One region of the Pseudomonas sp. GW822-FHT05A08 genome, then DNA from elsewhere that is predicted to be linked to it. Evidence: predicted binding sites of a transcription regulator. Region 1 holds the regulator's gene; the other holds the start of a gene.
What was found. The regulator FliA, encoded in region 1, starts transcription of late flagellar genes. The targets are predictions, from matches to a motif close to CTAAAGTTTNNNNNNNNNNNGCCGNTAA.
Positions count from the first base shown of each region.

Region 2: the regulator FliA is predicted to act here: its motif matches at 2,464-2,491, upstream of AC3RCP_RS10775 (methyl-accepting chemotaxis protein).

Region 1 covers NZ_CM179511.1:2,064,765-2,071,024, forward strand. Annotated here, with positions in the region: gene flhA (flagellar biosynthesis protein FlhA) at 1-464, shown strand, start outside; gene flhF (flagellar biosynthesis GTPase FlhF) at 476-1,792, shown strand; gene fleN (flagellar synthesis regulator FleN) at 1,911-2,741, shown strand; gene fliA (RNA polymerase sigma factor FliA) at 2,738-3,478, shown strand; gene AC3RCP_RS09355 (chemotaxis response regulator CheY) at 3,639-4,010, shown strand; gene AC3RCP_RS09360 (protein phosphatase CheZ) at 4,040-4,828, shown strand; gene AC3RCP_RS09365 (chemotaxis protein CheA) at 4,841-6,260, shown strand, end outside.
Region 2 covers NZ_CM179511.1:2,372,311-2,378,570, forward strand. Annotated here, with positions in the region: gene AC3RCP_RS10770 (alpha/beta family hydrolase) at 1-682, shown strand, start outside; gene AC3RCP_RS10775 (methyl-accepting chemotaxis protein) at 869-2,434, opposite strand; gene AC3RCP_RS10780 (CPBP family intramembrane glutamic endopeptidase) at 2,607-3,398, opposite strand; gene acnA (aconitate hydratase AcnA) at 3,562-6,260, opposite strand, start outside.

The sequences.
Region 1 (6,260 bases):
AACAGGTGCCGGTGCGCGATATCCGCAGCATTGCCGAGGCCATCGCGAACAATGCCGCCAAGAGTCAAGATACTGCCGCTTTGGTGGCCGCGGTGCGTGTCGGATTGTCGCGCGCCATCGTGCAAAGCATTGTAGGGACTGAGTCCGAGCTGCCTGTGATCACCTTGGAGCCCAGGTTGGAACAGATTTTGCTCAATAGTCTGCAGAAGGCAGGACAAGGCTCGGAAGAGGGTGTCCTGTTGGAGCCAAGCATGGCTGAGAAGCTGCAGCGTTCGTTGATCGAAGCCGCGCAGCGCCAGGAAATGCAAGGTCAACCGGTGATTCTGCTGGTAGCCGGTCCGGTCCGCGCGATGCTCTCGCGGTTCGGGCGCCTGGCGGTCCCGGGCTTGCACGTGTTGGCGTACCAGGAAATCCCTGACAACAAGCAAGTGACCATCGTTGCGACAGTAGGGCCCAACGGCTGAGGTAGTGGGTTATGCAAGTTAAGCGTTTTTTCGCCGCCGATATGCGTCAGGCCATGAAGCTGGTTCGTGATGAGCTGGGCGCCGACGCCGCCATCATTGGCAATCGCCGCATCGCCGGCGGTGTCGAGCTGACGGCTGCCCTGGATTACAAGCTGTCGGCGCTGGCGCCACGGGTGCCGAACATGGAGCTCGAGGACGAACTGCGCAAGACTCAGTCGCGCATCGTCACCGCCCAGGCCGAACTGAGCCTGCGTGGCGACGGCGATGCCAGCACCAATCGCCAGCTGTTCGCCGGCCTGCCGCTGACCGCCGCCGAGCCGCTGATCGAACCTACATTCAACGAGCCCCAGCGCCCGGCCCCGGTAGTCGCCGCGCCGGCGGTCGATCAGCGGGCACTGGACTCGATGCGTTTTGAACTCAATGGCCTGCGCGAGCTGCTGGAAGTCCAGCTCGGCTCCCTGGCCTGGAGCCAGCTGCAAGGCAGCCGGCCCGAACAGGCCAACCTGTGGCGGCGCCTGCAGCGTATCGGCTTGTCCGGTCCGCTGGCCCGCGACCTGCTGGCGCTGATCACTGAAATCGACGAACCCCGCCAGGCCTGGCGCATGCTCCTGGCCCACCTGGCGCGGATGATCGTGACCCCGGAAGTCGAGCCACTGGAGGAGGGCGGGGTGATCGCCATGGTCGGCCCCGCCGGCATGGGCAAGACCACCACCCTGGCCAAGCTGGCCGCGCGTTATGTACTCAAGTACGGCGCGCAGAACATCGCGCTGGTGAGCATGGACAGCTACCGCATCGGCGCCCAGGAACAGCTCAAGACCCTGGGTCGGATCCTCAACGTCTCGGTGACCCATGTCGACCCGGGCCAGTCCCTGGCGCAAGCCCTCGATCCGCTGCTGCGCAAGCGTGTGGTGCTGATCGACACCGCCGGCCTGCAAGCCAGCGACCCGGCCCTGCGCATGCAGCTGGAAAGCCTGGCCGGACGTGGCATCCGGGCAAAAAATTATCTGGTCTTGGCAACCACCAGCCAGAAACAGGTTCTAACCGCCGCATACCACAGCTACAAGCGTTGCGGGCTGGCCGGCTGCATCCTGACTAAACTGGATGAAACCGCCAGCCTTGGTGAGGTGTTGAGCCTGGCGATCAGTCATGAACTCCCCGTTGCCTATCTGACCGATGGCCCGCGGATTCCGGACGATCTGCACTTGCCGCGCCGTCACCAGCTGGTCAGTCGTGCGGTGAGCGTGCAGATGCAGGAAGAACCCAGCGAAGAAGCCATGGCTGACATGTTCGCTGACCTCTACCACAACCCGACCAAGCGGGTTGGCTGAGGGAATCATGAAAAGATTGCAATGTACCTACATCGATGGTCTGCCAGGCATTGTTCCGTTGGTGAACGCGCAGCCAGTTATGTGGCCCCGTCTAAGTAAGACAAGGTAAAGAACGAACATGGGCAGCATGCATCCCGTACAGGTGATCGCGGTGACCGGCGGCAAAGGTGGCGTCGGCAAGACTAACGTGTCAGTGAACTTGTCCCTGGCCCTAGCGGAGCTCGGCCGGCGCGTCATGCTGCTGGACGCCGACCTGGGCCTGGCCAACGTCGACGTGCTATTGGGGCTGACCCCCAAACGGACCCTCGCCGACGTGATCGAAGGCCGCTGCGAGCTGCGCGATGTGCTGCTGCAGGGGCCGGGTGGAATCCGTATCGTGCCGGCGGCGTCCGGCACCCAGAGCATGGTTCATCTGAGCCCGGCGCAGCATGCCGGCCTGATCCAGGCCTTCAGCGACATCGGCGACAACCTCGATGTGCTGGTGATCGACACCGCCGCCGGCATCGGTGACTCGGTGGTCAGCTTCGTCCGCGCGGCCCAGGAAGTGTTGCTGGTGGTCTGCGACGAGCCGACCTCGATCACCGACGCCTACGCGCTGATCAAGCTGCTCAACCGCGACTACGGCATGAACCGCTTCCGCGTGCTCGCCAACATGGCGCAGAGCCCGCAGGAAGGGCGCAACCTGTTCGCCAAGTTGACCAAGGTCACGGATCGCTTCCTGGACGTGGCCCTACAATATGTCGGCGCCGTGCCTTACGACGAATGCGTGCGCAAGGCCGTGCAAAAGCAGCGTGCGGTCTATGAAGCGTTTCCGCGTTCGAAATGCGCGCTGGCATTCAAGGCCATCGCGCAGAAGGTCGATACCTGGCCGTTGCCGGCCAACCCACGTGGACATCTGGAATTTTTCGTCGAGCGGCTCGTGCATCAGACAGCGGGACCGGTGCTATGAGCGCCAGCGGCTACAACCTTTACAAAAAGTCGGCACGTGACAGCCAGTACGAATTGATCGAGCGCTATGCGCCTCTGGTCAAGCGTATTGCCTATCACTTGCTGGCGCGCCTGCCGGCCAGTGTCCAGGTCGAAGACCTGATCCAGGCCGGGATGATCGGTCTGCTCGAAGTGTCGACCAAGTACGACGCGAGCAAGGGCGCGAGTTTCGAGACCTACGCGGGTATCCGTATCCGTGGTGCGATGCTCGATGAGGTCCGTAAAGGTGACTGGGCGCCGCGTTCGGTACATCGCAATACCCGGATGGTGAGCGATGCCATTCGCGCAATTGAAGCTAAAACCGGTCGTGACGCTAAAGATCATGAAGTTGCGGCCGAACTTCAATTGAGTCTCGACGATTATTACGGGATTTTGAACGACACCTTGGGCAGTCGCCTGTTCAGCTTCGACGATCTGTTGCAGGACGGCGAGCATGAAGGGCTGCATGAGGATGGCGCGAGTGCTCATCTCGAGCCGTCGCGCGACCTGGAGGACGAACGTTTCCAGGCCGCGCTGGCGGACGCGATTGCCAATTTGCCGGAGCGTGAGCGACTGGTCTTGGCGCTGTACTACGACGAAGAGCTGAACCTCAAGGAAATCGGTGAGGTCCTGGGAGTCAGCGAATCGCGGGTCAGCCAGTTACACAGCCAGTGCGCGGCCCGTTTGCGGGGGCGTTTGGGAGAGTGGCGAGCGCGCTGACAGGCAGTGTGGGGGACACTGCGGGCGAGACTGGCACGACGTGGCCGGACTTGCGGTGTGTATTCCATGCAGTCGTTGAGTGCTCTGCCTGATTGATTGAATGGCGCGTTCAGGTGCTGGACGCGTTTAAGACTGCTTGGAGGTCGAATTGGACAAGAACATGAAAATCCTCATCGTTGATGACTTCTCAACGATGCGGCGGATCATAAAAAACCTGTTGCGTGACCTGGGTTTCACCAACACGGTCGAGGCTGACGATGGCACCACCGCCATTCCGGTCCTCAACAGTGGGAGCATCGACTTTCTGGTAACGGACTGGAACATGCCCGGCATGACCGGTATCGATCTGCTGCGCCATGTGCGCGCCGATGAAAAACTCAAGCACCTGCCGGTACTCATGGTGACCGCTGAAGCCAAGCGCGAACAGATCATCGAAGCTGCCCAGGCCGGCGTAAACGGTTATGTGGTCAAGCCCTTCACGGCCCAGGCGTTGAAAGAGAAGATCGAGAAGATCTTCGAACGCATCGGTTGAGAGTGGAATCATTCCGCCACGGGGGAGCTATGGAGCACAACGAATCTTCATTGGGCGATTTCGAATCGACCCTGAAAAAACACGCACTCGAACTGGTCGACAGCCTTGAAAAAGGCAAGTTCGGCGAAGCCGTGCAACTGATCCATGAGCTCAACCAGACCCGTGACCGCGGCCTGTACCAGGAGGTCGGCAAGCTCACCCGCGAGCTGCATAGCGCCATCGTCAATTTCCAGATTGACCCGCATATGCCGCAAGCCGAGGAAGTTTCACAGATCACGGATGCCACCGAGCGCCTGTCCTATGTGGTCAGGCTGACCGAGGCCGCGGCCAACCGCACCATGGATCTGGTCGAGAGCGCCACCCCGCTGGTCAATGGCCTGAGCAGCGAAGCCCAGGCCCTGAGCGCCGATTGGGGGCGTTTCATGCGCCGCGAACTGGGCGCCGAGGAATTCCGCGACCTGGCCCGCCGGGTGGACGGTTTCCTGACCCGCAGCGAGCAAGACACGCGCGCGGTATCGAGCAACCTCAACGACATTCTGTTGGCGCAGGACTACCAGGACCTGACCGGTCAGGTGATCAAGCGCGTGACCCAGTTGGTCACCGAAGTCGAGAGCAACCTGCTCAAACTGGTCCTGATGGCCAGCCAGGTCGATCGTTTTGCCGGCATCGAACATGACCGTGAATCGATCCTCGCTGAAAAAGATCCGCAAAAACATCTGGCCAAGGGTGAAGGTCCGCAGATTCATGCCGATAAACGTGAAGACGTTGTATCCGGTCAGGACGATGTCGACGATTTGCTTTCCAGCCTTGGATTCTAGGAGCACCCATACATGAGCTTCGGCGCCGATGAAGAAATCCTTCAGGATTTTCTGGTTGAGGCCGGCGAGATTCTAGAGCAACTGTCCGAACAACTGGTCGAGCTGGAAAGCCGGCCGGACGATGCGGATCTGCTCAACGCAATTTTTCGCGGTTTTCACACTGTAAAAGGGGGCGCCGGCTTCCTCCAGCTCAACGAGCTGGTGGAGTGCTGCCACATCGCCGAGAACGTGTTCGACATCCTGCGCAAGGGTGAGCGTCGCGTCGACGCGGAACTGATGGACGTAGTGCTCGAAGCGCTGGACGCGGTGAACGGCATGTTCGGCCAGGTGCGCGAGCGTACCGAGATCACCGCCGCCACTCCGGAGCTGCTGGCTGCCCTGGCCCGTCTGGCCGAGCCTGCGGGGGCCGAGGAGGTCGCCGCGCCGGTGGCCGACGTTGAGGCAGTTGTTGAAGCCGTTGCCGAGCCGGTCGCCGAATCGACCGAAAGCGAGTCCGGCGATATCACCGACAGCGAGTTCGAGCAGTTGCTCGATTCGCTCAATGCCGCCAAGGCCGAGGCCGAAGCCCCGGCTGCTGTCGCTCCCGCGGCACCTGCCGCCGGCAGCGAAGCGGCCAGCGACGAAATCACCGACGCCGAGTTCGAGTCGCTGCTCGATCAATTGCATGGCAAGGGCCAGTTCGCACCGGATGCGGTGGCCCCTTCGGCCACGGCGCCGGCTGCGGAAAAAACCGCGGCCAGCGACGAAATCACCGATGACGAGTTCGAAGCCCTGCTGGATCAGCTGCATGGCAAAGGCAACTTTGCGGTCGATGCGCTGGACTCCGCGGTAGCAGCGGCGGTACCGCCGGCTGCGCCAAGCGCGGCCGCCGCCGGTAGCGACCTGATCACCGACCAGGAATTCGAATCCCTGCTCGACGAGCTGCATGGCAAGGGCAAGTTCTCTGAAGTGCCCGCTGCCGCGGCGACCGTGGGTAGCGCAACGGCCGTCACGGCTCCGGCGCCTGCCGCCGTCGCCAAGCCAGCGGTGAAGAAGCCCGAAGCCAAGGCCGAAACGCCAAAACCGGCTCCAGCCGCTGCTGCGGCGCCTGCTCGTGCTCCGGCTGCCGCCCCGGCGGAAAAGCCGGTCAGCGAAGCCGAAACCACCGTGCGGGTCGATACCGCGCGGCTGGACGAAATCATGAACATGGTCGGCGAGCTGGTGCTGGTGCGTAACCGCCTGGTGCGCCTGGGGCTCAACAGCGGCGACGAAGCCATGTCCAAGGCCGTGTCGAACCTCGACGTGGTCACGGCCGACTTGCAGACCGCGGTGATGAAGACCCGGATGCAGCCGATCAAGAAGGTCTTCGGGCGCTTCCCGCGCCTGGTTCGCGACCTGGCCCGCCAGCTCAAGAAAGAGATCAACCTGGAGCTGGTCGGCGAAGAGACCGACC
Region 2 (6,260 bases), 310 kb from region 1:
GCCTGTTATTGACGGGGATCAATGGGCGCAGTGCGTGCGGGAACGGGGCTGGCTCTGGGATGTCGCGCAGCAGTCGCTGGCCGGCGAACCGCTGACCCTGATCCTGGCCCATGGCGCTGGCGCGCCGATGGACAGTGCTTTCATGAACGATATGGCCGCACGCCTTGCGGCGCATGGGGTCAACGTCCTGCGCTTCGAGTTTCCCTACATGGCTCAGCGTCGCCTCGATGGTGGCAAACGGCCGCCTAACCCGGCGCCGAAGCTGCTGGAGTGCTGGCGCGAGGTCTATGCCCAGGTGCGACCTCATGTCGCTGGGCAGTTGGCCATCGGCGGCAAGTCCATGGGCGGGCGCATGGCCAGTTTGCTCGCCGATGAGCTGGGCGCCGATGCGCTGGTGTGCCTGGGGTATCCGTTTTATGCCGCCGGCAAGCCGGAGAAACCGCGGGTCGCTCACTTGGCCGAATTGCGCACCACGACCCTGATCGTCCAGGGCGAGCGCGACGCCCTCGGTAACCGGGCGGCGGTCGAAGCCTATGCGCTGGCGCCGGCTATCGAGCTGTTCTGGCTGGCGGCGGCCGACCATGACCTGAAACCGCTCAAGGCCTCAGGCTTCACCCATGAGCAGCACCTGGAAGCGGCGGCGCAGAAAGTTGCCGAGGTTTTGCGTCAACTGAATGGCTGAACGCTTTTTTGACTGTAGGAGCGAAGCTTGCTCGCGATTGTTTTTCAAGGCGACAACGGTGGCGACTGCCAAGCTCCATCGCGAGCAAGCTTCGCTCCTACAGATACAGAAGACGCGCGTGGTGCTGGAAAACAGGCAATAAAAACCCGGAAGGCGAACCTTCCGGGTTTTTTGTCTGGCTTCGGCTTAGCGGTTGAAGCGTTCGACCAACGAGTACTGCGTGTTGGCGGTGCGGGTCAGCTCTTCGCTGAGTTGCGCCGAATGCTGCGCCTGCTCCGAGGTCTGGTCGGCCAGTTGGGCGATGGTGCTGATGTTGCGGCTGATCTCCTCGGCCACGGCGCTTTGCTCTTCGGTGGCGGCAGCGATCTGGGTGGTCATGTCGGTGATGTTGGCCACCGCTTCGCTGATGCCCACCAGCGCCTGGTCGGCTTCCAGCACCCGGGCCACGCCTTCCTCGGCCTGACGGTGTCCGGCGTCCATGGTTTGCACCGCCGTGCTGGCGGTTTGCTGGAGCTTGGCGATCAGGGTGTGGATCTGCCCGGTGGATTCGCTGGTGCGTTGCGCCAGTTGGCGAACCTCGTCGGCCACCACCGCGAAGCCGCGGCCCATTTCCCCGGCGCGAGCCGCTTCGATGGCCGCGTTCAGCGCCAGCAGGTTGGTCTGGTCGGCGATGCCCTTGATCACATCGACCACGCCACCGATTTCGTCGCTGTCCTTGGCCAGCTGGGTCACGGTCAGGCCGGTTTCGCCCACCACCACCGACAGGCGCTGGATCGCTTCGCGGGTTTCCCCGGCGATGTCGCGACCGCGCCCGGTGAGGCGATTGGCTTCCTGGGTGGCATCGGCGGTGCGCTGCACGTGGCTGGCCACTTCCTGGGTGGTGGCGGCCATCTGGTTGACCGCGGTGGCCACCTGTTCGGTTTCCACGCGCTGGCGTTCCAGGCCGCTGGAGCTGTTGTGCGCCAGGGTGTCGGACTGCCGCGCCTGCTCGTTGAGGTGCTCGGCGGTATCCTGCAGGCGGGTCAGGCAGGTTTTCAGGCGGGCTTCCTGGCTGAGGATCGACATCTCCAGGCGCGCCTGGGCGCCACGGCTGTCGGTGTACATCTGGGCGATCAGCGGGTCGGAGGTGGTCTGCTCGGCCAGGCGCAGCAAACGCTTGAGGCCGCGCTGTTGCCAGCTCAGCCCGAGCAGGCCGAGCGGCACGCAAAGGCCGGCGGCGAGGGCAAAGCCCCAGGAAGAGTTGAGCCAGGCGCCAATCAGGAAGCTCAGCTGGCTGATCAGGATGAATGGCAGCCAGTCCTGAAGTATCGGCAGCCATTTGTCGCGTTTCGGAATGGCCGACTTGCCCTGGTTGATGCGTTGGTAAAGCGCTTCGGCGCGGCGGATCTGCTCGGCGGTGGGTTTGACCCGCACCGACTCGTAGCCGACCACTTGCTGGCCTTCGAAGACCGGTGTCACGTAGGCGTTGACCCAGTAGTGGTCACCGGTCTTGCAGCGATTCTTGACAATGCCCATCCATGGCAAGCCTTGTTTCAGGGTGGCCCACATGTGCGCGAACACCGCGGCCGGGACGTCGGGGTGACGGACCAGGTTGTGCGGTGCGCGGACCAGTTCCTCACGAGAAAACCCGCTGATTTCAACGAAGGCATCGTTGCAGTAGGTGATCACGCCTTTGGCATCGGTGGTGGAGATCAACCGTTGCTGAGTCGGAAAGGTACGTTCGCGCTGAGTGACGGGCTGGTTGTTACGCATGGTTTTTCTATCCGCAAGGCTTTGATAGGTTGTCGGCGGCCTTCGCCAATTATTGAGGTTTTTTTCAGTAATTTGAGAAGTGCCTCATTGACAGATGCCTTATTTTGCAAGGGGGGGGTGAGGGGAAGCGGCGAAGCCGAGGCCCGTCCAGGGAGCCCCGGCTTGGCCAGGGTCAACCCGCGAGCATCGGGTAGGTGAACAGCCCGAAGTGCAGCAGGTTCAAGCCGAAATGGGTGGCCACCGCGGCGCCCAGGCCGCCAAAGCGGTAGGCCAGGCCGTAGCCGACCCCGGCGATGCTCGCCAGCAGCCACCATTGCCAGCCGGCGCCCACATGCACCAGGCCGAACAGCAGGGCCGCGCACATCAGTGCCAGGTTTTCACCATAGGGCAGGTGCTTGAGGCGACGGCTCAGGCCGCCCTGGATGTAGCCACGGAACAGCGCTTCTTCCACCAGGGTGACCAGCAGCAGGTTGTTCAGCACCCACAGCCAGGCCTGGTCCGGCCATTTCGGCGCCCAACTGATGATGCCCAGCAACACCGCGCCGCCCAGGGCCGCCAGGGCGGTCAGGGTCAAGGCCAGGGCAGTGGTATAGAGGGACAGGCGCAGCGAGCGGCGCCCGATGATCCAGGGGCAGACCAGCAACAGCCAGAAGCCGATCAGTGGCTTGTCCTGGTTCAGGTACATGGAAAACGGCACGGCATCGGCGGTGAAGCGTTGCGGGCCGATCGCCCGGCCATTGTAGAAACCGGGGAGCCAGTGCATGGCCAGCGCCAGGGCCAGCACCACGAACAGGCCGTGTCCCAGGTAGCGCGCGTAAGGGCTTTTCTGCTGGCGCACGGCAAAGCCCGCGCACAGCAGCAAGGCGACGGAAACCGCCGCCAAAAGGCCCAGTTGGCCGTAGCTCAGGGCCAGGGCGTAACCAATGGAGAGAAGTGCCAGGTACATCCATGGCAGAACAGTCATGTGAAATCCTTGTTGCGAAGAATGGAATCAGCCGCTCGCGCAACCTGCGTCGGGGCGGTTACTGGATAGAACGAGCGGGCGGCCAGTATAACGAGGCGCGGGCGATGAATAAGTGAAACAAAAAAACACCGCCCGTAGGCGGTGTTGGTGTTGCGGCATGGCGTTACGCGGCGATCAGTTGCCGCAGGACGTAGTGCAGGATCCCGCCGGACTTGAAGTATTCCACTTCGTTCAGGGTGTCGATGCGGCACAGCACCTCGACTTTTTCCTGGCTGCCATCCTCGCGGGTGATCACCAGGGTCAGGTTCATCCGCGGCGTCAGCTCGACGCCGGTCAGACCCTGGATATCCAGGGTTTCCTTGCCGGTGAGGTTCAGGCTTTTGCGGTTCTGGTCGAGCTTGAACTGCAGCGGCAGCACGCCCATGCCCACCAGGTTGGAGCGGTGGATGCGCTCGAAGCTCTCGGCGATCACCGCCTTGACCCCCAGCAGGTTGGTGCCCTTGGCGGCCCAGTCGCGGCTGGAGCCGGTGCCGTATTCCTGGCCGGCGATCACCACCAGCGGCGTAGCCGATTGCTGGTACAGCATGGCCGCGTCATAGATCGCCAGTTTCTCGCCGGTGGGGATGTAGATCGTGTTGCCGCCTTCTTCGCCGCCGAGCATTTCGTTGCGGATGCGGATGTTGGCGAAGGTGCCGCGCATCATCACCTGATGGTTGCCGCGCCGCGAGCCGTAGGAGTTGAAGTCCCGCGGTTCCACGCCCTGCTCGCGCAGGTAGCGGCCGGCCGGGCTGTCGGCCTTGATGTTACCGGCCGGGGAAATGTGGTCGGTGGTCACCGAGTCGCCCAGCAGCGCCAGGACCCGCGTGCCCTCGATATCCTTGATCACCGGCAGCGGGCCGGCGATGTCGTCGAAGAAGGGTGGATGCTGGATATAGGTGGAATCCGCCTGCCACACGTAGGTCGCGGCCTGCGGTACTTCGATGGCTTGCCACTGGGCGTCGCCGGCGAACACCTCGGCGTATTCCTTGTGGAACATCCGGGTGTTGACCTGGGTGACGGCCTCGGCGATTTCCTGGCTGCTCGGCCAGATGTCGCGCAGGTAGACCGGCTTGCCGTCCTTGCCTTCGCCCAGCGGCTCGCTGCTGATATCGATGCGCACGCTGCCGGCCAGGGCATAGGCCACCACCAGCGGCGGCGAGGCCAGCCAGTTGGTTTTCACCAGCGGGTGCACGCGGCCTTCGAAGTTGCGGTTGCCGGACAGCACCGAGGCGACGGTCAGGTCGGCTTTCTGGATGGCTTTCTCGATCGGCTCCGGCAAGGGGCCGGAGTTGCCGATGCAGGTGGTGCAGCCATAACCCACCAGGTCGAAGCCCAGGGCGTCGAGGTATTGGGTCAACCCGGCGGCCTTGTAGTAGTCGGTGACCACTTTCGAACCCGGCGCCAGCGAACTCTTCACCCAGGGCTTGCGCTTGAGACCTTTTTCCACAGCCTTTTTCGCCACCAGGCCGGCGGCCATCATCACGCTGGGGTTGGAGGTGTTGGTACAGGAGGTAATGGCGGCGATCACCACCGCACCGTTTTTCAGGCGGTAGGTCTGACCATTGTGGGCGTAATCGACTTCACCTATCAGGTCGGCGCTGCCCACGGCCACGCCGCCACCGCCTTCGCTTTCCAGGCGGCCTTCTTCCTTGCTGGTGGGCTTGAACTGCAGATCGAGAAAGTCGGTGAAGGCCTGGCCGACGTTGGGCAGGGAGACCCGGTCCTGCGGCCGCTTCGGCCCGGCCAGGCTGGCTTCCACGGTGCCCATGTCCAGCGCCAGGCTGTCGGTGAATACCGGCTCCTTGCCCGGCAGGCGCCACAGGCCCTGGGTCTTGCTGTAGGCCTCCACCAGTTTCACCACGGCGTCCGGTCGGCCGGACAGGCGCAGGTATTCCAGGGTGATGTCATCCACCGGGAAGAAGCCGCAGGTGGCGCCGTATTCCGGGGCCATGTTGGCGATGGTGGCGCGGTCGGCCAGCGGCAAGTCGGCCAGGCCGTCGCCATAGAACTCGACGAATTTGCCGACCACGCCTTTCTTGCGCAGCATCTGGGTGACGGTCAGCACCAGGTCGGTGGCGGTGATGCCTTCCTTGAGCTTGCCGGTCAGTTTGAAACCTATGACTTCCGGGATCAGCATCGACACCGGCTGGCCGAGCATCGCCGCCTCGGCCTCGATGCCGCCCACGCCCCAGCCGAGTACGCCGAGGCCGTTGATCATGGTGGTGTGGGAGTCGGTGCCGACCAGGGTGTCGGGGAAGGCGTAGGTGCGGCCGCCTTCGTCCTTGGTCCAGACCGTGCGGCCCAGGTATTCCAGGTTGACCTGGTGACAGATCCCGGTGCCCGGCGGCACCACGCTGAAGTTGTCGAAGGCGCTCTGGCCCCAGCGCAGGAAGGCATAACGCTCGCCGTTGCGCTGCATTTCAATGTCGACGTTCTGTTCGAAGGCGGTGTTGCTGCCGAACTTGTCGACCATCACCGAGTGGTCGATTACCAGGTCCACCGGTGACAGCGGGTTGATGCGTTGCGGGTCGCCGCCGGCCTTGGCCATGGCCGCGCGCATGGCCGCCAGGTCGACCACCGCCGGCACGCCGGTAAAGTCTTGCATCAGCACCCGCGCCGGGCGGTACTGGATCTCGCGATCCGAGCGGCGCTCCTTGAGCCAGGCGGCGAGGGCCTTGAGGTCGGCGCCGGTGACGGTCTTTTCGTCTTCCCAGCGCAGCAGGTTTTCCAGCAGGACTTTCAACGACATCGGCAATTTGTCGAGATCGCCAAGGCGCTTGGCGGCTTCCGGCAGACTGAAGTAGTGGTAGGTCTTGTCGTCGA